Regions from separate parts of the Shewanella sp. GXUN23E genome, predicted to be linked through region 4. Evidence: predicted binding sites of a transcription regulator. Region 4 holds the regulator's gene; each other region holds the start of a gene.
The links. The regulator sigma-54, encoded in region 4, starts transcription at its own class of promoters, with help from an activator protein. The targets are predictions, from matches to a motif close to GTTGGCACGNNNNTNGNNT.
Positions count from the first base shown of each region.

Region 1: flhA (flagellar biosynthesis protein FlhA) is a predicted target of sigma-54. The motif match lies at 2,937-2,955, and genes of this name have one in related genera.
Region 2: ACRRUX_RS09345 (flagellar assembly protein T N-terminal domain-containing protein) is a predicted target of sigma-54. The motif match lies at 2,047-2,065, and genes of this name have one in related genera.
Region 3: ACRRUX_RS13845 (TorF family putative porin) is a predicted target of sigma-54. The motif match lies at 2,595-2,613, and genes of this name have one in related genera.

Region 1 covers NZ_JBOZWP010000008.1:10,796-15,887, forward strand. The annotation lists gene flhF (flagellar biosynthesis protein FlhF) at 1-788, opposite strand, end outside; gene flhA (flagellar biosynthesis protein FlhA) at 800-2,899, opposite strand; gene flhB (flagellar biosynthesis protein FlhB) at 3,078-4,211, opposite strand; gene fliR (flagellar biosynthetic protein FliR) at 4,211-4,996, opposite strand; gene fliQ (flagellar biosynthesis protein FliQ) at 5,010-5,092, opposite strand, start outside.
Region 2 covers NZ_JBOZWP010000008.1:49,160-54,251, reverse strand. The annotation lists gene ACRRUX_RS09350 (motility associated factor glycosyltransferase family protein) at 1-794, opposite strand, end outside; gene ACRRUX_RS09345 (flagellar assembly protein T N-terminal domain-containing protein) at 804-1,955, opposite strand; gene ACRRUX_RS09340 (FlgO family outer membrane protein) at 2,190-2,822, shown strand; gene ACRRUX_RS09335 (LPP20 family lipoprotein) at 2,819-3,265, shown strand; gene ACRRUX_RS09330 (flagella synthesis protein FlgN) at 3,936-4,358, opposite strand; gene flgM (flagellar biosynthesis anti-sigma factor FlgM) at 4,360-4,674, opposite strand; gene flgA (flagellar basal body P-ring formation chaperone FlgA) at 4,756-5,092, opposite strand, start outside.
Region 3 covers NZ_JBOZWP010000016.1:14,808-19,899, forward strand. The annotation lists gene ACRRUX_RS13840 (mechanosensitive ion channel family protein) at 149-1,777, shown strand; gene ACRRUX_RS13845 (TorF family putative porin) at 1,819-2,511, opposite strand; gene ACRRUX_RS13850 (HU family DNA-binding protein) at 2,870-3,142, opposite strand; gene ACRRUX_RS13855 (response regulator) at 3,275-4,078, opposite strand; gene ACRRUX_RS13860 (DUF4240 domain-containing protein) at 4,279-4,788, shown strand; gene ACRRUX_RS13865 (DUF3016 domain-containing protein) at 4,917-5,092, shown strand, end outside.
Region 4 covers NZ_JBOZWP010000017.1:54,564-59,655, forward strand. The annotation lists gene kdsC (3-deoxy-manno-octulosonate-8-phosphatase KdsC) at 1-243, shown strand, start outside; gene lptC (LPS export ABC transporter periplasmic protein LptC) at 240-800, shown strand; gene lptA (lipopolysaccharide transport periplasmic protein LptA) at 787-1,347, shown strand; gene lptB (LPS export ABC transporter ATP-binding protein) at 1,344-2,075, shown strand; gene ACRRUX_RS14555 (RNA polymerase factor sigma-54) at 2,211-3,686, shown strand; gene hpf (ribosome hibernation promoting factor) at 3,717-4,004, shown strand; gene ptsN (PTS IIA-like nitrogen regulatory protein PtsN) at 4,007-4,450, shown strand; gene rapZ (RNase adapter RapZ) at 4,447-5,092, shown strand, end outside.

The sequences.
Region 1 (5,092 bases), on a different contig from region 4:
TGATACGCGGCAAAACGTGCCGCGATCTTGGCCAATGTAGTTGTCTTGCCTACACCAGTGGGGCCAACCAGGGCGATAACTCCCCCCTGCTTGACGATATCATCTCCCCGGTTATCCAGCAGATTAGCCAGACTCTGCGGTAATGTACGCACCAGCTCAGCCGGTGGATAATGCTGACTCAAGGCCGATAACTTCGCCGCCAATTGGGGAGAGAAATCCGCCTGCAACAGGCGTTGCTCCAGCATTGCGCCAACAGGATCCTGACGCTGGCGCTGCTCTGACATCAGGCTGGAAAGCTGATGAGTCAGCAGCGCCCGGAGTGCAGACATTTCTTCACGCAGTTCTTCAACCCCGGCGTTGGACGCCTGAGGCTGAGCGGCTTTACGGGCAGGTTGAACATGTGCCGCTTTTGGGGCGTCCCCCAGACCACGGGCCCAGGCCGGTAACTCAGGTTCTGCAGCCGGTTGACGACTCTGCTCAGTGAGACGTTGTTGCTGCCGCTCAAGCAGCGCCTGCAGTGAATCCGCCGGTACGTTTTGAGCAGCCGTCGGTGCCTGACTGCGCGCCTTGACGACATTGGACTGGCCAAGTGAGACGCGATCATCAGCAACATCCGCCATTATACCGGTTGTTCTTGGCTTGGGATCGTCATAATCCACGGCTGCGACAATTTCGATGCCACCGGCGACTTTTTTGTTCGACATGATCACCGCATCAGAACCCAGGGTATCTTTGACCTGTGCCAGCGCCGTTCTCATGTCTTTGGCAAAAAATCGTTTAATTTTCACTTCTCAACCCTCTATTGACCGACGGCGGACACAATTCTGATTTGTTTCTCATCAGGTACTTCCTGATAAGAGATCACCCGCATATTGGGGATGGTGTATTTCACAAACCGCGACAAGGTCGAGCGCAACATGCCCGAAGTCAGCAAAATGGCCGGTTGCCCAACCATTTCCTGACGTGAAGCTGCATCGGCCAGGGATTGTTGCATGCGCTCAGCCAGTCCGGGTTCGATATTTGGCCCGTCACCGCCGGTTGCCTGCATAGACTGATGCAACATCTGTTCCAGCTCTGGCGCCAATGTTATGACAGGGATTTCCAGCTCGGGGCCTGAGATCTCCTGAACGATCATTCGTTTGAGCGCAATTCGCACCGCCGCGGTCAACACCTCGGTATCATTGCTGCGTGGACCATATTCCAGCAAGGTCTGCACTATGGTACGCAAATCACGAATAGAGACCCCTTCATTCAACAGGTTCTGCATCACCTTAACGACATTACCCAGACTCATGACCTCTGGAATAAAGCCATCGACCAGTTTGGGTGAGTGTTTACCAAGAATGTCCAGCAACTGCTGAACCTCTTCATAACCCAGCAACTTGGCCGCATTATTGGTCAGCAATTGACTGATGTGGGTAGCAACCACAGTGGAAGCATCCACCACTGTGTATCCCAGTGACTGGGCGTGCTCACGCTTCGCTGGCTCCACCCACACAGCTTCCAAGCCAAACGCGGGATCTCTGGTCACAGTACCTTCCAACTTGCCAAAGACCTGGCCGGGATTGATCGCCAGCTCGCAGTCATGACGTACTTCAGCCTCACCGACCACCACCCCCATCAGCGAAATCCGGTACGCATTGGGCGCCAAATCCAGGTTGTCGCGGATATGTACTGCCGGAACCAGAAACCCCAGCTCCTGCGACAACTTCTTACGCACGCCCTTAATCCGTCCCAGCAGCTCTCCGCCCTGGCTTTTATCCACCAAAGGAATGAGTCGGTATCCTACCTCCAGCCCAATGGTATCGACATGCTGCACATCATCCCAACTGAGTTCACGGGGCTGACTCTGAGCAGGATCAATCTGTCCCTGCTTTGTTTTCTCCAGCGCTTCGCGCGTCTTTTGCTCGGCACGACTTTTGATAAACCAGGCGCCATAGCCAGTCAGTGCAGCAAACGAGAGAAACACCAGATGAGGCATACCGGGCACCAGCCCCATCACCAGCAGGACACCAGATGCAATCGCCAGTGCCTTGGGGCTGTCAAACATCTGACTCATTACCATCTGCCCCATATCGCCGGTCTCATTCTGGCGGGTTACCATCAGGGCCGCCGCAATCGACAGCAACAGCCCCGGGATCTGAGCGACCAGACCATCACCGATAGTCAGCAAAGTGTAGATTTCAGCGGCGCTGCTGAAATCCATGTCATGTTGCAACATGCCGATGATAAAGCCGCCGAGGATATTGATAATCAGGATCAGAATACCCGCAATGGCGTCACCTTTGACAAACTTGGAGGCACCGTCCATCGCACCGTAAAAATCCGCTTCCCTAGTAACCTCTTCACGGCGCTGGCGGGCCTGTTCCTGGTTGATAATCCCCGCATTCAGATCAGCATCGATGGCCATCTGCTTGCCGGGCATGGCATCCAGCGTAAAGCGGGCACTGACTTCGGAAATTCGCCCGGCACCTTTGGTCACCACGGCAAAGTTGATGATGATAAGAATGAGGAACACCACCAGACCGACAGCGTAATTGCCGCCGATAACCACTGAACCAAATGCTTCGATAACCGCACCGGCCGCGTCACCGCCATTGTGCCCGTCCAGCAGTACCACACGGGTTGAGGCGACGTTCAGTGCCAGCCTGAGCAGAGTTGCGATCAGCAGGACAGTCGGAAAGGCGGCGAAATCCAATGGCCTTTGGGTATAAATGGAGACCAGCAGCACCACCAGCGCCAGAGCAATGTTGAAAGAAAACAGAATATCCAGCAAAAACGCCGGCATCGGCAGCACCACCATAGCCAGTGCAGCAAGCACCAACGCCGGTGTACCTATCCCCTTCAGGTGTTTGGGCCTGACCTCTTTGACCCGCCCAAGTGTCGCTCTTACATCCATCTGCTGTTCCGACTGATATTTGACATCAACACCGAAAAAGCAAATAGCGCACCAAGTTTAAAGAATACTGATGCTCAGGTAAGTACAACGGGAATTCACCGATACGCTTCTTCGCCGTCCCCCTGTGAGACAAAAGAGAATCAGAGAGAACATTAACTTATACATCAGAGCATTGGCATTAGTGCTTCAAGTCATCCGGAATGGGTTGATTCATGGGAATGGGCGTAGGGCGACGTCCTTTGCCCTGCTGGAATTGTCTGAGCTGGAACACATATGCCAGTACCTGAGCCACAGCGGTAAACAATCCCTCTGGCACCTGCTGGTCAATTTTGGTGCTGTGATAAATCGCTCTGGCCAACGGAGGAGCCGAGACGATGGGGATCTCATATTCCCTGGCGATTTCCCTGATTTTAAAAGCAACTTCATCTACGCCCTTGGCCACCACGTATGGCGCCGGCGATTTGCTGACATCATATTTTACCGCCACCGCATAATGTTCCGGGTTTACCACAATCACATCGGCAGTGGGAATATTGGCCATCATGCGTCGCTGCGCCATCTCGCGCTGCATTTGGCGCACCCGTCCTTTCACTTCAGGCTTGCCTTCAGTGTCCTTGTATTCGTCTTTCACCTCCTGTTTGGTCATCTTCAACTGTTTATTGTGATTCCAAATCTGGAATGGCACATCGATGATGACAATCAGCAGGATAGAAGATGACAGCAGCAAAAACAGCCACACCAGCAGATCCAGCGCATGATGCATATTGCCGGGCATGTACTCGCGCGAGAGCGACAGGATTTCGTCGAAGTACAGCGACAGCAGTACGTATGCGGTCACCGCAACCACTGAAAATTTCGCCAGCCCCTTTGCCAGTTCAACCAGGGCCTGTACCCCAAACATACGTTTAAAACCGGCGAGGGGACTCATTTTTGAGGCTTTGGGCAGAATGGCGTAGGTGGAAAAAGTAATGCCTCCCAGCAGCACATTTCCGGCAAAAGAAACCAGCGCCAGAATACCCACCAGCACCAATACCGGAAAAGCCAGTTCACTGAAAATCATCTTCCAGATATTAAACATCTGACTGGTGTCAAATACCTGCTCCCGGGTCTGGGTTAACAGTTGCGTCATCACCCGGTCGAGCGCCTGTGCCAGCGACGGTCCGGTAACCATAAAGCCGACAGCCGCGGACAGCAGTACTGCGGCAGTCCCCAGCTCCTTGGATCTGGCCACCTGCCCTTTGGAACGCGCATCCTGCAATCGTTTGGGGGTCGCCTCTTCAGTCCTTTCCTGACTGGTATCATTCTCTGCCATCAGGGGCCTCCATCGACCTTACACTGCAGATTCACCAGATCGCACAGCAGAGCCTGAGCGCTGTCCCATATTTGTTCAAAATGCGCCATCACAGGAGACAGCGTCAGCCACAAAATGACCAAACCGCTTATCATGGTCACCGGAAAGCCAATGGAGAAAATATTGAGTTGCGGTGCAGCCCGGGTCATCACCCCAAAAGACAGGTTGATCATCAGCAATGCCACGATGGATGACATCGCCATTGTCAGCGCGGAAGCAAACATAGTGCTGCCCCATAATGCCAGCGAGCGATAGTTTTCCACGCTTATTCCGGACATAGACACGGGCAGCGTGTCGAAACTTGCCACCATCATGCGGATCAGCAAAAGGTGACCATCCACGGCCAGAAAAATCATGGTAGTCAGCAACAAGAACAGATTGCCTACGGCGGGAACCTGCTGTCCGGAAGAGGGATCCACCATGGAAGAAAAGCCTAGGCTGGTTTGCATCCCGATGATCTGCCCGGTCAGCACAAAGGTCTGTACCAGCAGTATGGTCACCAGCCCCATGGCAGTACCAATCAGAATTTGCTGCGCAATAACAAAGACAGCCGGCAGTGAAAACAGCTCAATGCCCGGCATGGGTGGCAACACTGGGGCAATGGCAAGAGTAATGGCCACACCAACCAGTAAACGGATCCGGGCCGGTGTTGTGGCGGCCCCAAAAATCACCATCACCATCAACATGGAAGATACCCTGACAAAGGGCCACAAATAGCCCGCCAGAGCATCGTTGATGGTGTTCATCAGGATATCCAATTCAGCCCACCACAATGGGGATGAGGTGCACGATCTCCATAAAGAAGTCCATCAACTTCTGGATAAGCCAGTGGCCGAGGAACA
Region 2 (5,092 bases), on a different contig from region 4:
TCATCCACAGTAACAATCACGTCTGCCTGAATGCCCTTGCTGTGCAGGCCTTTTACAGCTGTGTCTACGGCAATAAGCAAAGGTCTCTGTGAACGTGGCCGCTTGCTGATTTGTAACAGAGCTTGGTAATGCTCTTCCAAACTGGGACCGGCGGCGATAACCAGCGCCTGCTGGCAGTGGTAATCTGCGGTCATGACTGAGACATCGGCATCGGCCTGCAGATTGCCGCGGTTGCTCGCCAGTCTGTGTTTGTATCTGTCTATTTGTTGACTGCGGTTATGGTTAACGTGCTCGCGATTGAGTTCATACACCAACATATCGCGCACCACTGAGTAATCTTCATCACACAGTGCCAGTTCGGGGGGAATTGCAATATTCGGCTGTTTGGGATAGTCGCTGTCGGGCGTGGCGATCAGTTGTACCCTGGGGTCACTCAGCCATTCACTTTGGTTGGTGTATGTCAGCAGCAGTTTGAACACTTTCAGGTTCATCAGATGGACATAAAGGGATTGCAGAGGATGGTTTTCCAGCAGATAAATGGCAACATCGCCCATGCCAGTGCCATAAAGATGCAGACTTTCGGTGTCCCGGGGCACCTGACTGCAGAGTAATGCGGCCTCTCTGATACGTCCGTGCCGACTGGATAATTGCAGTCCGTTAATGCTGATCGTTTGCTCCAGCCCCTCAACGAGAGTGGCATTGAGGCTGTCTGTGGACAGGGGCGCGAGCTGGCCTGCTATTGCTGGCCAGCGCTGTGCAATGACCTGCAGATTAAGCTGCAACAGGTCTGTCATATTGATTCCTTACTGTTTTATCGCCAGATCGTTGAGTTGAATGGCCAGCGCCCCAGGCGCTGCCGTCAGCGGCGCTGTGGCACTCATTTCGGTGACCTGATCTATGGTGACAGACACGTTGCTGTCGTGAGCCAGAGCCTTGTGGCGATCATATCTGTCGGTAATTTGTTGCTGCTGTACCAGCTTGAACTTGTCGCCCGGCCGTACGCCGTGTCTGCGTCCCAGATTGACAATAATGCGGTTGTTATCCCGGGCCACGACCTGTCCCAGTACCGGCCTGCAGATCAGGGCATTGTCTATGTCTTTGACGGCATTACTCAGGGTTTTTCTGACTTCCCGTCCAAATACCGATTCCCAGAACTGACTCTGAGCGGGAGGAACACTGGCCTGCAGCGGAAAATTCCATTCCGCCTGAGTATGGTAGTCCTGACTCCAGATTTTCTCCCCACTGATGCCATGATACAGCGCCAGGTTGATGCTGAAATTTCGCAGTGGTGTATGTTGCCAAAGACCCAGCAAACTCGACTCAGGCGGCAGTACTGACAGATCTTTGACTGTCGGCAACAGTAGATACTGGCTGTCGGTGTGTTCGGTCAGCCAGGTTGGCAAACTGTAGCCAGTGGTATCGGCCAGAGCCTGACTCAAATCAAGCTTGTCATCGGCGTGCAGGTGAGTGAATGCTGCTCTGGACTGCTTATCGATAAGTTGTCCCAATTGTGTGGACAAGGCTGATTCAAACCCCAACAGTTGCCCATAGCTGAGCTGCTGACGTTGGCTGAGCAGGCTTTGGGGAAGCAATATGGCGGCTTTGACCGAGTTTTCCATACATTGGCTGGCACTGTTGTCACGGGCGGCAATTTTCAGATTGATGGTGAGCAGATCGTCACGAATGGACTCGCTGATAATTTGAATATCCGGATTGTTCAGGGACGATGTCAGGGTGAATTGATCCATGGTCAAACGGCCATCTGTGACCTGCTGCTGACTGCTGACCGAAATACCGGTTTGCAAAGAGGCATAGCTGATGGCCTGAGCAATTGCCTCTTCTCTGGCTTTGGGGATGTCGCCATCCATGATTTGGGCGCTGCCCTGCGCGGTGATCCAGCCAGCCTGCAGCGGCCAGGCAAGCAGCGTGGCAAACAGGGCAATATAAATCCGCATGGTATGTGTCCTCTCCAACGTCATTCTGTTGGCGTTTCGCAGTCGTGAACGAAAGCCAGTTGCACTAATAAGCGCTATCTAAGTAATAGTTAAGCAATAACCATGCCTCATGCCAGAATGGAACCTGTGGTGCGTCGGTTGCGCTGGAAAATCAGGGTAAAGTCCGGGACCTAGTGGCCGATACAGTATCAGAGCAACTATATTGTCAGCACGTCTGTGATAAAGGACGACATCATGTTCAAACAAATGAAATTGTTGCCCCTGCTTTTGCTGGTGGGGGCCTGTGCCGCACAAACATCCGGGCCGGACCCCATGAGCCTGCAGCATGAATATGGCAAGCCTCCGCGTTCTGCTGTCAATCATTTGGCCAGCCGCACTGTGCTGGAGCTGGTGCTCAATAATGATGCCCTGCGCCCAAGCCAACCGGTTGTGGTCGCAACGCCGGTGATGGTCGGCAATATGCAGGATGTCAATGCGCTGGGGCAACAACTGCAACAGGGGATGATGGCTGAGCTGCACAACAGGCATTTCAACGTGGTGGATGTGAATGTTGCCGAAGCCATGCGTATTACCGATGCCGGAAATCTGTTGCTCTCCCGCGACTGGCGATTGCTGCCCGGTGATGTGCTGGTGGAGTACGGTCTGGTGTCAACCATGAGCCTGGATATCCATGGGCTGCAACTCAATGCCAGGCTGATTGATTTGGGCAATAACCGGGTAGTGTCGGCGGCGTCAGCTTATGCCAGCTATCAGGAACTTGGCGCCTATCTGACGGCATCACAGAAAGTCGTGTCGGATAAAGGATTGCTGTATCGCTATGAACAGCCCGGATATGGGCAGGTACAGATGTTGGGAGACAGACAATGAGAATCTTGGTATTGGCAATGGTGTTACTGCTGGGCGCATGCAGCAGTAATGACAAGTATGTACAGTGGGAAACCGAAGCCCCCAAAACTTTTCCCAAGTTGACCGCAATTGGCTATGCACCCCTGGCGACCCAACCGTCAGATCAGCAGAGTCACAGAGTGTTGATGGCGATGCAGGCTTCCAAAATCGAGGCCTATCGTGAATTGGCCGAACAGGTCTATGGTCAGCAGTTGTCCGCCAGCAGTCAGGTGGGAGATTGGTTGTTAAAAAGTGATGATGTTAAAGCCAGTGTCAGCGGTCTGATCCGTGGTGCCCGCGTGGTAAAAAGTTATCCGGCCGGTGACCATTATGTGACTGAACTGGAACTGGATTTTGGTTTGGTGTGGGATCTGTATCAGCAGGAAAACCGCTCGCAGCGGGTGAAGTCGGTCACCTACTTCTGATGTTCTGGTACTGGTCTTGGGGCTCCCATGCGGAGCCCTTTGAGTTTTTGTTAATGCTCAAATGCGTGAAGAGATGCAAAGAGGTACCGAGATATCAGATGCCTTGGCTATCTCTGTCCCGTACAGAAAATTGCAGGGCTCCTGTATTTAAGATGCCTGCAAGCGACTCGCTGCAACTATCGGATCCTGGCAATAGGCATCAATATCCGCATCAACATGTTACATGGCTTTTTTACTTCCTTTTGCACCTTCCTGTTGTTCACTGTTTCAGTGACCCATCATGGGCTCGGATAGCGTTTCTTGTTTGAAAATGTAGGCGATACCAAGAGGTTGGTGCACCTGCGTGCGGGATTCAGTTGCGGTTCTGGATATGAATCAGGACGTGACAGCTGATGAACGTAAACGGGCGCACGATTTATCGGCGCGTGTCTGCTGTTTATCGGCGCCGGCTATTGTCAGCCATTCGTGTCTGCAGGTAATCCGCGAATGGCGACCTGAGAGTTAAGGCATGGCGGGCACTGCGGCGCAGCTCGAAAAGGTCTTGATGGAGAGATCCGATAGCTGTGTGAGAGCGGTAGTGATGCAACACAGAATGAATACTCAAACCTCAAGCCAGCTAGTCTATCGCTAGGGGGGATGTCACTGGGCTAACTGAAATAGCCCGTTCGGGTCAGACTTTAAGATTATTGCCCAGCGTTGAAATGGTGGAGGTTTTACCTTTGCCATCATAGGTGAGGCTGCTGGCATTGCGGCTGGCCTGAAGGGCGCAGGTCAGGCGATTAATACTGGCCAGATTCATCTCTATCAGTTTGGCATTGGCTTCATTGGCCGATTGGCAACGGGCCAGCGCATCTTTGATATCGGCCACGGCATCAGCCAAGTCCATGGTCAGGCGAGCTCGGTCTGGATGTTTTGAGAGCTGGGCATCGAATTGTTGCAGCTGTTGCAGCAGGGAGTGTTTCTGCTGAGCAAGCGCAAGCAAAGACTCAGCCTGTTGTTCGCTGAGTGCTTGCTTTTCATCGCTGATGATTTCGTGGAGCTTTGCCAGTGCCTGACGCTGAGAATCCAGCAGTGTGGTGATATCAGTTGTCATATCAGCTGTTCAGATCCTGCAATTCCTGCTCAAACTGCGCGATATTGGCTGCCAGTTTTTCCGGATCGACTTTATAGCGTCCTTCTGCAATGGCCTGCTTTATCTCGGCGATTTTCTGTACATCCACTTCAGGCATGGCGGCCATCCTGCTGTATGCTCCCTGAAGCTGTTGAGCCTGGGGAGTAATGCTGACTGAGTCAGGCTTATCGGTTGACGCTGCAGGTTGAGTATCGACCGACTTGGACGCCTGGTTGGCATCACCAACCGCGTTGCGGGTTCGGGTGTTGTTCACACCGTTCAATTTGTTGATATCCATAGCCTTGTTTGGCTCCTGCTTCAGTGTCTCTAGAGTCTGTAACTTTGTATCGGCAAACAGGTAATTAACTTTAGTGAAATATTACATTTTCACTTCCACTGCGCCAACGGCTGTAATGATAGCATCCAAGTGTTTGTTGGAACGAGTGTTTTTGATTCTTATTTGGTCACCGACCACACCATCCTGGAGGGCTTCACCGTGGGTTTTTACCATAAACCCCGGGGTGCGGGCGAGAATTTCAACCTGATCGCCGCGGCACACGTAACACACATTGGCTGCAAAGATCGCCGAGTCTTTGGCTATCCGCCGTTTGGCCCGGGTTCCCAATAGATCCTGTACATCTTCAAACTGTGTGCCTCTGAGCTGAGTTTCGTCCAGCCATTCAAGTCGCAGATTGCCTTCGTCCAACAGCTGTCCC
Region 3 (5,092 bases), on a different contig from region 4:
GTTTGACCACAATTCAGGGATGCGAGTGTAGCAAATCCATACACTGAACCCCAAGCCATCCACCAATTCCGGATTTTTCACTGTTGCCGCCACCCCGGTCGGGGGAATATCATTACGACCTTAAAGTCATTAAGGATATTCCATTCCAATGTCCAAGTTAGCTACTACTCTGGCAGCGGCACTGCTGTCATTGGCCTGCTTGAGTGCCTTCGCCAATGAGGCGCCGACCAGCACGGCCCCAACCACCCAACAAATTCAATTGCTGCAACAGGCGATTGATCAGGATATTGCGCAGCTGAAAACAGCCAAAGGCGAAATCCGCGCCCTGACCGAATACCGCATCATCAACAAAATTACCGAGCTGCGCAGCCTGATTGCCACTATGGTTGCCCAACCGGACGTTGACACCAAATCGGTTGAACCACTGATTACCGAGCAGCTGCAATTTATCAATCAGGTACAGGGTTATCTGGCCAACAATATCAGCAAGCTCAAGCAGGAACTGGGGCAGGCGGATGACAGCCAGACCATTCTGCTGATCGCCAAGCGGGAATCCGAGCGTGATCAGTTCTTTGGTGCCCAGCTGGAAACCATTAAGTGGGCTGAAAAAGTAGGAATGGATGTCAGCAGCAACAAGGCTGAACTGATCCAGGCACTGGACCTGCGCGGTGAACATCTGGAAAGCCAGGTCACCTTCCTGCAGCAACAGCTTAAAGCTGCAGTGCAGGATGCCAATGCCGCCGGCAAAGATGTCAGCGCTGAGCAAACCGCCAAAGTCGCGCTTTACAAAGAGTGGCTGCAAAAAAGTAACGCCAGCCTTGGCAGTATCATCACACTGCTGGATGAACTGGGACAGAATACCGCGGAAATGAAAAAGACCCTGTTCTCTGTCAGCGGCGACATCACCCAGGATGTACTGAACATAGATGTGGCTTCCGGTCTGTTGCAACAGTGGTTGACCACGGCCAAAAGCCAGCTGATTGAACATGGCCCAACTCTGATATTCAAAGTCTTTATTTTCCTGCTGATCCTGTTCGTCGCCAGCCTGGTGGCCCGATTGGTAGAGTCCTTTGTGCGTCGCGCGGTCAGCACTTCCAAACTGAACTTCAGCAAGCTGCTGCAGGACTTCTTCACCAAGCTGTCCAGTAAGGTGGTTTACTCCATCGGGCTGCTGATTGCCCTGTCACAGCTCGGCTTTGAGCTCGGCCCCTTGCTTGCCGGTTTCGGTATCGCCGGTGTGATCATTGGTTTTGCACTGCAGGATACCCTGTCCAACTTTGCTTCCGGCATGATGATCCTCATCTACCGTCCTTTCGATGTGGGCGATCTGATTAACGCCGCCGGGGTAACAGGCAAAGTCAGCCACATGAGTCTGGTATCCACCACCATCATGACCCTGGATAACCAACGCCTGATCGTCCCCAACAACAAAATCTGGGGCGATACCATCAACAATATTACCGTGGAACATCAGCGCCGCGTGGATATGGTGTTTGGTATCAGCTATTCCGACAACATTGAGCATACCGAACAGGTGCTGCACGATATCGTCATCAATCACCCCAAGGTGCTGAAAGATCCGGAGCCTACCATCAAGCTGCACACTCTGGGCGATTCCTCAGTGGACTTCATTGTCCGCCCCTGGACCAAGCCGGAAGACTACTGGGATGTGTACTGGGATATTACCCGGGCGGTCAAGATGCGCTTCGATGCCGAAGGGATCAGCATTCCATTCCCACAGCGGGATGTACATATTTATCAAACTTCGGCCAAATAAGCCGAAGACTCAAAAAAGCGCCCGAGGGCGCTTTTTTATACTCACAAATCGAACTGATAGCTGTAACCAATCACGGCTTTGATATCATCTCCCGCCAAATCAGTGTCCGACAGCGTAAAGCTCACCTCCCCCAGCTCGGTACTGGCTGCCAGCGCCAACGAATAATCGGAGTAATGATCCGTACCAAACCAGGCTTCGCTGACATCACCATGGCTGTAGCCGTAGTGAGCCGTCAGGGTCAGTTTATCGGTCAGAGGAATGTTGATATCGGCATTCAAATAGCCCAAATCCTTGTCATCCAGCCCATCCCCGGCAACAGCGTTGCCGGCATGAATAATATGGGCATACCCCAGCGTCAGCCACTGCCATGACACAGATGCGTACAGCTCGCCAAAATCTACGCTGGCATCGGCATCCGGGTAGCCGTAAAACACATAACCAAGGTCATAGGCCAGCCCCTCACTGAGTTCGCCGGAAAAGCCTGCAAACAGGTCCAGTTCATAACTGGTGTCATCCCCGAAATCGACGTTGGACACCCAGGTTCCGGCGTAAAAACCGCTGTCATGGCTGTAATCAAGTCCTCCCTGAACCGCGCTGCCATTACCGGTTTGACTGATCCCCCGCCACAGATAATTGGAACTGACCCCAAGATTGCCGGAGACTCCTGCCTGAGCCAGTGGTGAAAGCGACACAAGACACAGGACAATCCCTGCCGGACACGCGTATTTCTTCATTGTTATCTCCTCAAATTCATCATTCCCCTGATCTGTGGCAGCCGGTTTCCTTTCAGGGCAGACCATCAGACACCTGATACTGTTTGCCAATAGCGTGCCAGCGCAGATGCAGGTGAAGGTGCAATCAAAGCCGCGGTGAAGTTGAGAAGCTAACTAACTGTTAAAAATGGGTATTATGAGTTTTTTAGCAATAATACGACCCACAATAGACCATAAGATGAGCAGTATTGGTGCAAGCAGGTGGGCTGCCAATGCCTCCCGATGGCGCGTCAGGCACGCTTGCAGTGCAATGAAGAGAATGCGGCCCCAAAAACAAGAAAGCCCTCAACAATGAGGGCTTGTGTCCAGCCAAAAACGATCAATTCACACTGTCACGCAGGGCTTTACCCGCTTTGAACTTGGGTATGTTAGCCGCAGGGATTTGAATGTCTTTGCCGGTTTGAGGGTTACGACCGGTACGGGCTGCGCGTTTGCCCACCTCAAATGAACCAAATCCCAGGATTGAGATCTTGTCACCCGCCTGCATGGCTTCAGTAATTGCCTGCTCGAAAGATTTCAGGGCACGGGCCGCGTCCGCTTTGGACAGCTCCGAGTTTTCGGCCATTTTGGCGATCAGTTCCGTCTTGTTCATTGTTATTTTCTCACATCATCACAGTTATGGATTACCAGATAGCAAGACCCAAGAACCAACAGGGTCAGTGTTACCATGCCACAAGCATGGGAATTCGTGAAGATGTTAAAACAAGGTTAATAGCAAAAAATCTCATTCTTCCAGCAATTGTTTCAATAGCCTGCGCACCAATTGCGGTTCAAAGGGTTTATCACACAAGGCATTAACCCCGTGCCTGGCAACGTTGGAGAGATGGGACTCGTTGGCATCTGACGACACCATCAGGATGGGTAACATGGGCTGCTGACTGTACTGACGAATATATTTCGCCAGCATCAGACCATCAACCAGCGGCATATTGTAATCGGTAATCACCAGATCAAACTCATGGGTTTGCAGCAGGCCTATCGCTTCTTTACCGTCCTGGGCTTCAATGATGTTGTTGTCATTCATGCCCAGAGTGTTAAGCGTCCGGCGAATAATCTTGCGGGACAGCCCGGAGTCATCCACCAGCAATACCCGCAGCTCGGTGACGTCCAGATAGTCCAGGTCCAGCTCATCATGTCCCAGTAAATCCACGGTGGAGAGCAGCGCAGAGTGCAAATGACTGAGCTCAAAAGGCTTGGGCAGAATCGCCACCACACCGGACTGACGATAGGCTTCCAGCTGCTCTTTGCGGATCTCACTGGAAATCAGCATAAATTGTGTTTCTTCACAGGCGCTGTGGCTTTTAACATGAGCAACCAGCTCCAGCGCAGTACCATCGGCAAAGTGCATGGCGCTGACAACCAGATCCGGCTTTAACTGCTCAGCCAGCTGCTTGCCGGTTGTCAGATCCCCGGCAGTTTTGATGGAGTGTATCCCTTCTTCCATCAACTGATTCATGATGATCTTGCGCTGAGCACAGGACGGCTCGATAAGCAGTATCGACAACTGATCAATTGAGACATGTTCCATAAATCAACCCTCAGCGCATTGCAGAAACTATCTGATTGCCGGTGACTCCAGACCGCACATCACAGTATTCCCGCCTTAAAGATTAGCAGCTGTGTAAAAGAGCGTATTGAGTCGGTTATTTTTTTCTGCCGGCTGCCGACGGATGACACAGGGCATATTGCTTCATTAAAATGGGGCTTTTCTCCCGATCCGAGTCCTTCATGACCGAACAAGAATTCTGGCAACTGGTAACCCGAGCCTCACTGAACCAATCAGACACAGAAATTACCGCCCAGCTGCAGGCACGCCTGGCTCCGCTGAGTGATGAGCAACTGGCCGCATTCGACAAGCACTTTGCCATTCAGATGCGCCGCAGTTATCAGTGGTCTGTGTGGGGCGCCGCCTATGTCGTCACCGGACTGGATACCGAATATGCCTTCGCGGAATTTCGCAGTTATCTGATTTCTCTGGGTAAAGACTGGTTCGAGCAAATAGTGCTTAACCCGGATGCGCTGGCCTTGGTACCCGAGTTTCCATTGATGGATGAGTATCCTTACCCGTTTTTACAGGAATATGATCTGGTGGCCGGTCAATTGTACGAAAATCGCACTGACCATGAACTGCCGTTCGTCTCATCCGGTCAATCATCGCCCGCCGGCAAAAAGTTTGATGATCGCCCCAAGTCATTGAAGAAAACCTATCCACAACTGGCAGAGCGCTTCCCATTCTGAGCCGGTAATGCCGATTGTATTAAGCAGGGGTTCAGGTTAACTTTTGTACCGTATCAATAACCTTCAACAACCCCTGACATGCCTTGGGCTCGGTTAGCATACTGAACTCAGTAGCAGGAGATGATTCAATGAAAATCAAAGCGATTTTTTTGGCTGCCATGCTGCTTCCCGGCACGGTGCTGGCCGATGACCAACAAGCCCCCAATCCGGTGACTGAAGATGGCGCGGTGAAAATTACCTGGCAGTCGCCAGACAAATACACTGACATCAAATCGTCAGGTGAGCTGCAGTCCAGGTATGAACA
Region 4 (5,092 bases):
CTGCTGAGTAAATATCAGCTGACTGCCGATCAGGTCGCTTATATCGGTGACGACATGGTGGACCTGCCGGTAATGCAACAGGTGGGGTTGGCAGTGTGCGTTGCCGATGGTCATCCCTACGTCAGACAACATGCCGATATGATCACTCAGGTGCCCGGCGGCTATGGCGCGGTCAGAGAACTGACGGATCTGTTGCTGATGAGTCAGGATAAGTTCGACGCTGCCCATGGGATGAGTATATGAATCGGATTACGCTGGCGATTGTGCTGTTCTTCTCAATTGCACTGGGGCTTTACTGGCAGGTGCAGATGAAAAAGAATGAGCAGCAGTCCAATGCCGCTTCCAATGTGGTTCAGCCTGATTTCGTCGCCGACGATCTCTCCAGCGTCAGTTTCAATGACCTGGGCGAAGTTGAAAGCCGGGTGACAGCTGTACATATGGAACATTTCGAAGCCAGCAATCTGACCCGTTTTTCCCAGCCTGTCTATCTGCTTTACCCGGATAATGGTCAGGCGCACTGGCGGATATCTGCCGCTGAGGGCACGCTCGACAAAGACGACAACATAGTCACGCTTGAGAATAATGTTATCATCGACGCCATTACGCCCAATGAACCCTTGCAACAGCTGAAAACCAGCTACCTGCAGCTGGATCTGGATACCATGATCATGCGCTCTGATCGCGTAATCCAGGTAGATGGCAGCAATTTTAAAGTAGAAGGTACAGGGCTTTATGCCGATCTGAATGCGCAGACAGTTAAGCTGCTGAATCAGGTAACAGGAATCTATGAACCAAACTAAGACATTTTTTGCGGCACTCCTGTGCACCCTGAGTTGGGGCGCACTGGCGGCTACGGACGATCTCACCAAGGAAGTGCACATCAAGGCACCCAGCCAGTTTGCCGATATCAAGAACAAACGGGTGGTGTACTCAGGCCCGGTGACAGTCACCCAGGGCAGTATCAAAATTCAGGCCGATGAGCTCAGCGCCAGCCAGGGGGATGGAGAAACCATTCTTATCGCCACCGGCAAACCGGCTACCTACACCCAGATGCTGGACAATCATCGTCCTGCCACTGCCAGTGCCAATGAGATCCGCTACAACATCAGCAAGCGGGTACTGACCCTGATGGGCGATGCTGAAATCGAGCAGGATGGCAGCAAAGTCAGTGCGCCCAAAATCGTCTACGACATTGAATTGCAACAGATGACCGCACAGGGTAATCAGAATCCTGACGATCGGGTGCACACTGTCATCAAGCCTGAAAACTTCCAGAATGACATCAAGCCTCTGGACGACAACAAACCTTCCAGCAAAGACAAAAAGCAGGGGCAGCCGGATTCATGAGTGAACTGACGCTGAAAGCAGAGCATCTTGCCAAAAGCTACAAGAATCGTCAGGTCGTCAAGGACGTCAGCCTGGAAGTGAAAACCGGTCAGATCGTCGGTCTGCTCGGCCCCAACGGTGCCGGCAAGACCACCACATTTTATATGGTGGTTGGCTTGGTCAAAAGCGACAAGGGTGCTATCTACATCAATGATGAAGACCTGACGCTGGATCCCATGCATATGCGCGCCCGCAAGGGTATCGGCTACCTGCCTCAGGAAGCCAGTATCTTCCGTAAGTTGTCCGTCCGCGACAATATCATGGCAGTCCTGCAAACCCGCAAGGCACTGACCAATGAGCAACGGGAAGAACAACTGGAACATCTGCTGGAAGAGTTCAACATCACCCATATCCGCGATTCCATGGGGATGGCCCTGTCAGGCGGTGAACGCCGGCGGGTGGAAATTGCCAGGGCGCTGGCAGCCAATCCCAAGTTCATTCTGCTGGATGAACCATTCGCCGGGGTTGATCCGATCTCGGTTATCGACATCAAGAAGATCATCGAACAGCTCAAGAGCCGTGGTCTGGGGGTACTGATCACCGACCATAACGTGCGGGAAACCCTGGATGTTTGCGAACACGCTTATATCGTCAGCCACGGCAATCTGATTGCCGAAGGCACACCGGCGGAAATCCTTGATAACCAGCAGGTGCGCGCTGTGTACTTGGGTGAACAATTCAGGCTATAGTTAATTCATGTGTCCCGGCGCCAGTGCAGCAGCCATGCCGGGACAGCAAGGATACGCACTTTCCTCAGACCGATGGACATACCGGTTCTCGAGAATTTCTATTAAAACCACTCTATACAGGGATTTGCGGTAAAGATGAAAGCGTCTCTCCAGCTTAAACTGGGTCAGCAGTTAACCATGACGCCTCAACTGCAGCAGGCCATCCGCCTGTTGCAATTGTCTTCTCTGGAACTCCAGCAGGAAATCCAACAGGCGCTGGAATCCAATCCTTTGCTGGAGATGGATGAAGAACAATATGACTCAGAGCTGAATGACAACGAGGGTGACAACTCAGCGGAATTTGATGAGCCTGACGATTCAGAGCCGATGCAGCACAGCTCAAGTGTCGAAACATCAGACGCCATCACCCAGGAAGCCATGCCGGACGAGCTGCCCATGGACACCACCTGGGATGAAGTCTTCACTGCCGCTCCAGTCGCTGCCGGCCCCGCAGTGCGTGATGATGATATGCCATTTCAGGGGGAAACCAGTGAAGGTCTGTATGAACATCTGGAATGGCAGAAAAACCTGACGCCCTTTTCCGAGAACGATTACGCCATCGCCACCGCCATTATTGAGGCGATCGATGACCGAGGGTACCTGACTCAAAGCACGCAGGAGATCCTCGAAGCCTTGGGAGATGAGGACACTGAACTCGATGAAGTTGAAGCGGTACTCAAGCGTATCCAGCACTTCGATCCTGTGGGCGTGGCTGCCAGGGATTTGAGCGAGTGTCTGCTGATCCAGCTCAATCAGTTTGCGGCAGAGACTCCCCACATTGAGCATGCCCGCTTACTTATCCGTGAGCATCTGGAGCTGATTGCCAACCGCGATTTCCGCACTCTGATGCGCAAGACCCGCCTTAAGGAAGATGATCTGCGTGAGGCCATTAACCTCATCCAGACCCTGAATCCACGGCCAGGTCTGCTCATCAGCCGGGATAACGATGAGTATGTAATCCCAGATGTATCCGTATCCAAGAAGCATGGCCGCTGGGTAGTGGAGCTCAACCCCGATTGCATGCCCAAACTGAATGTCAACCAGCATTATGCAGCCATGGCCCGCAGCACGCGCAGCCAGGCTGACAGCCAGTTCATTCGCGGCCATTTGCAGGAAGCCAAGTGGTTTATTAAAAGTCTGGAGAGCCGTAACGATACACTGCTGAAAGTGGCCAATTGTATCGTGCAGTTTCAACAGGGATTTTTTGAGTTCGGCGAAGAGGCCATGAAACCTATGGTACTCAACGATATTGCCGAAGCGGTTGAAATGCATGAGTCCACCATTTCCAGGGTGACCACGCAAAAATATATGCATACCCCAAGAGGGATTTTCGAATTAAAGTATTTCTTCTCCAGCCATGTTGGAACTGAAGATGGTGGAGAATGCTCGTCCACTGCCATTCGTGCTTTTATCAAAAAGCTAGTGGCAGCCGAAAACCAGAAGAAACCATTAAGCGACAGCAAGATGGCAGAACTTCTGGCAGAACAGGGAATAAATGTTGCCAGACGGACTATCGCCAAATACCGAGAAGCGATGCTGATTCCGCCTTCCAACCAGCGTAAGAGTTTATAACCCTACCCGGAATAAAGGAGGTAGCTATCTATGCAAATCAACCTGACTGGACACCATATCGAGATTACAGACTCTCTGCGGGAATATGTGGAAAGCAAATTCACCAAGCTTGAACGCCATTTTGAACAGATCAATAATGTGCACGTTGTATTGAATGTTGAGAAACTTCAGCAAATTGCAGAAGCAAAACTGCATATAAACGGCGGCGAAATTTTCGCAACTTCAGAACATGAAGATATGTATGCCGCAATAGACGCCCTGATCGACAAACTTGATCGTCAGGTGATTAAACACAAAGAGAAACTGACAAAACACTAACGATGGAACTTCGTACCATCCTGCAGCCGGAGTGTGCCTCCTGTGCCACTCCGGGCAGTAAGAAAAAAGTACTTGAGCTGGTAAGCGATCTTATCGCGGCTCAGTACCCCACCCTTTCCTCCCAGGAAGTATTCGAAAGTCTGCTTGCCCGGGAGAAAGTTGGCAGCACAGGAATCGGAAACGGTATTGCTATTCCTCACGGCAAACTGACGACTATTGATCATCCCATCGCCGTCCTGGTGAAATGCACCGAACCCGTTCCCTTCGATGCCATCGACAATCAACCGGTCGATATTCTTTTTGCCCTGCTGGTTCCAGCCGAGCAATGTCAGACTCATCTGGCAACACTCGCTGCAATGGCTGAAAAGCTCAGCGACAAACAAGTGGTTAAGCAACTGCGCAAAGCGCAGGATGACGCAGAACTGTTCCGGGTTATTACCGCATGAAATTGGTTATCGTATCGGGCCGCAGTGGCTCAGGAAAATCTGTTGCCTTAAGAGCGCTGGAAGATCTGGGCTACTACTGTGTGGATAATTTGCCGCTGTCGCTGATTGGCAGCTTGATGGAGCAACTCAAAAGCACCACTGAACAGGTCGCCATCAGTGTGGATGTGCGCAATCTGAAAAATCAGGATAAGGTGCTGGAGCAACAACTCAAGTCACTGAGCAATACTGAGATCACCAGTTTTTTCCTGTATTCAGGTGATGATATCCTGCTGAAACGCTACAGCGAAACCCGACGCCTGCACCCTTTATCACGCAACCAAAGCTCTCTGCAGGAAGCCATCAAACTGGAAGGCCAGCTGCTGGCCCCGCTGTCCAAGATGATGGACCATTTCATTGACACCTCACATCTGAATGTTTACGAACTGAGCGATCAGGTCCGGCAAATTCTGATGGGACACGTTGAAAAAGAGCTGGTTATTACCTTTGAATCCTTTGGCTTCAAACATGGCATGCCTGCCGAAGCAGACTTCATGTTCGACGTGCGCTTTTTACCCAATCCCCACTGGGAGCCGGAGCTGCGACCGCTGACCGGACTGGATCAACCGGTACAGGACTTCTTGAACCGCCAGACGCTGGTCAATA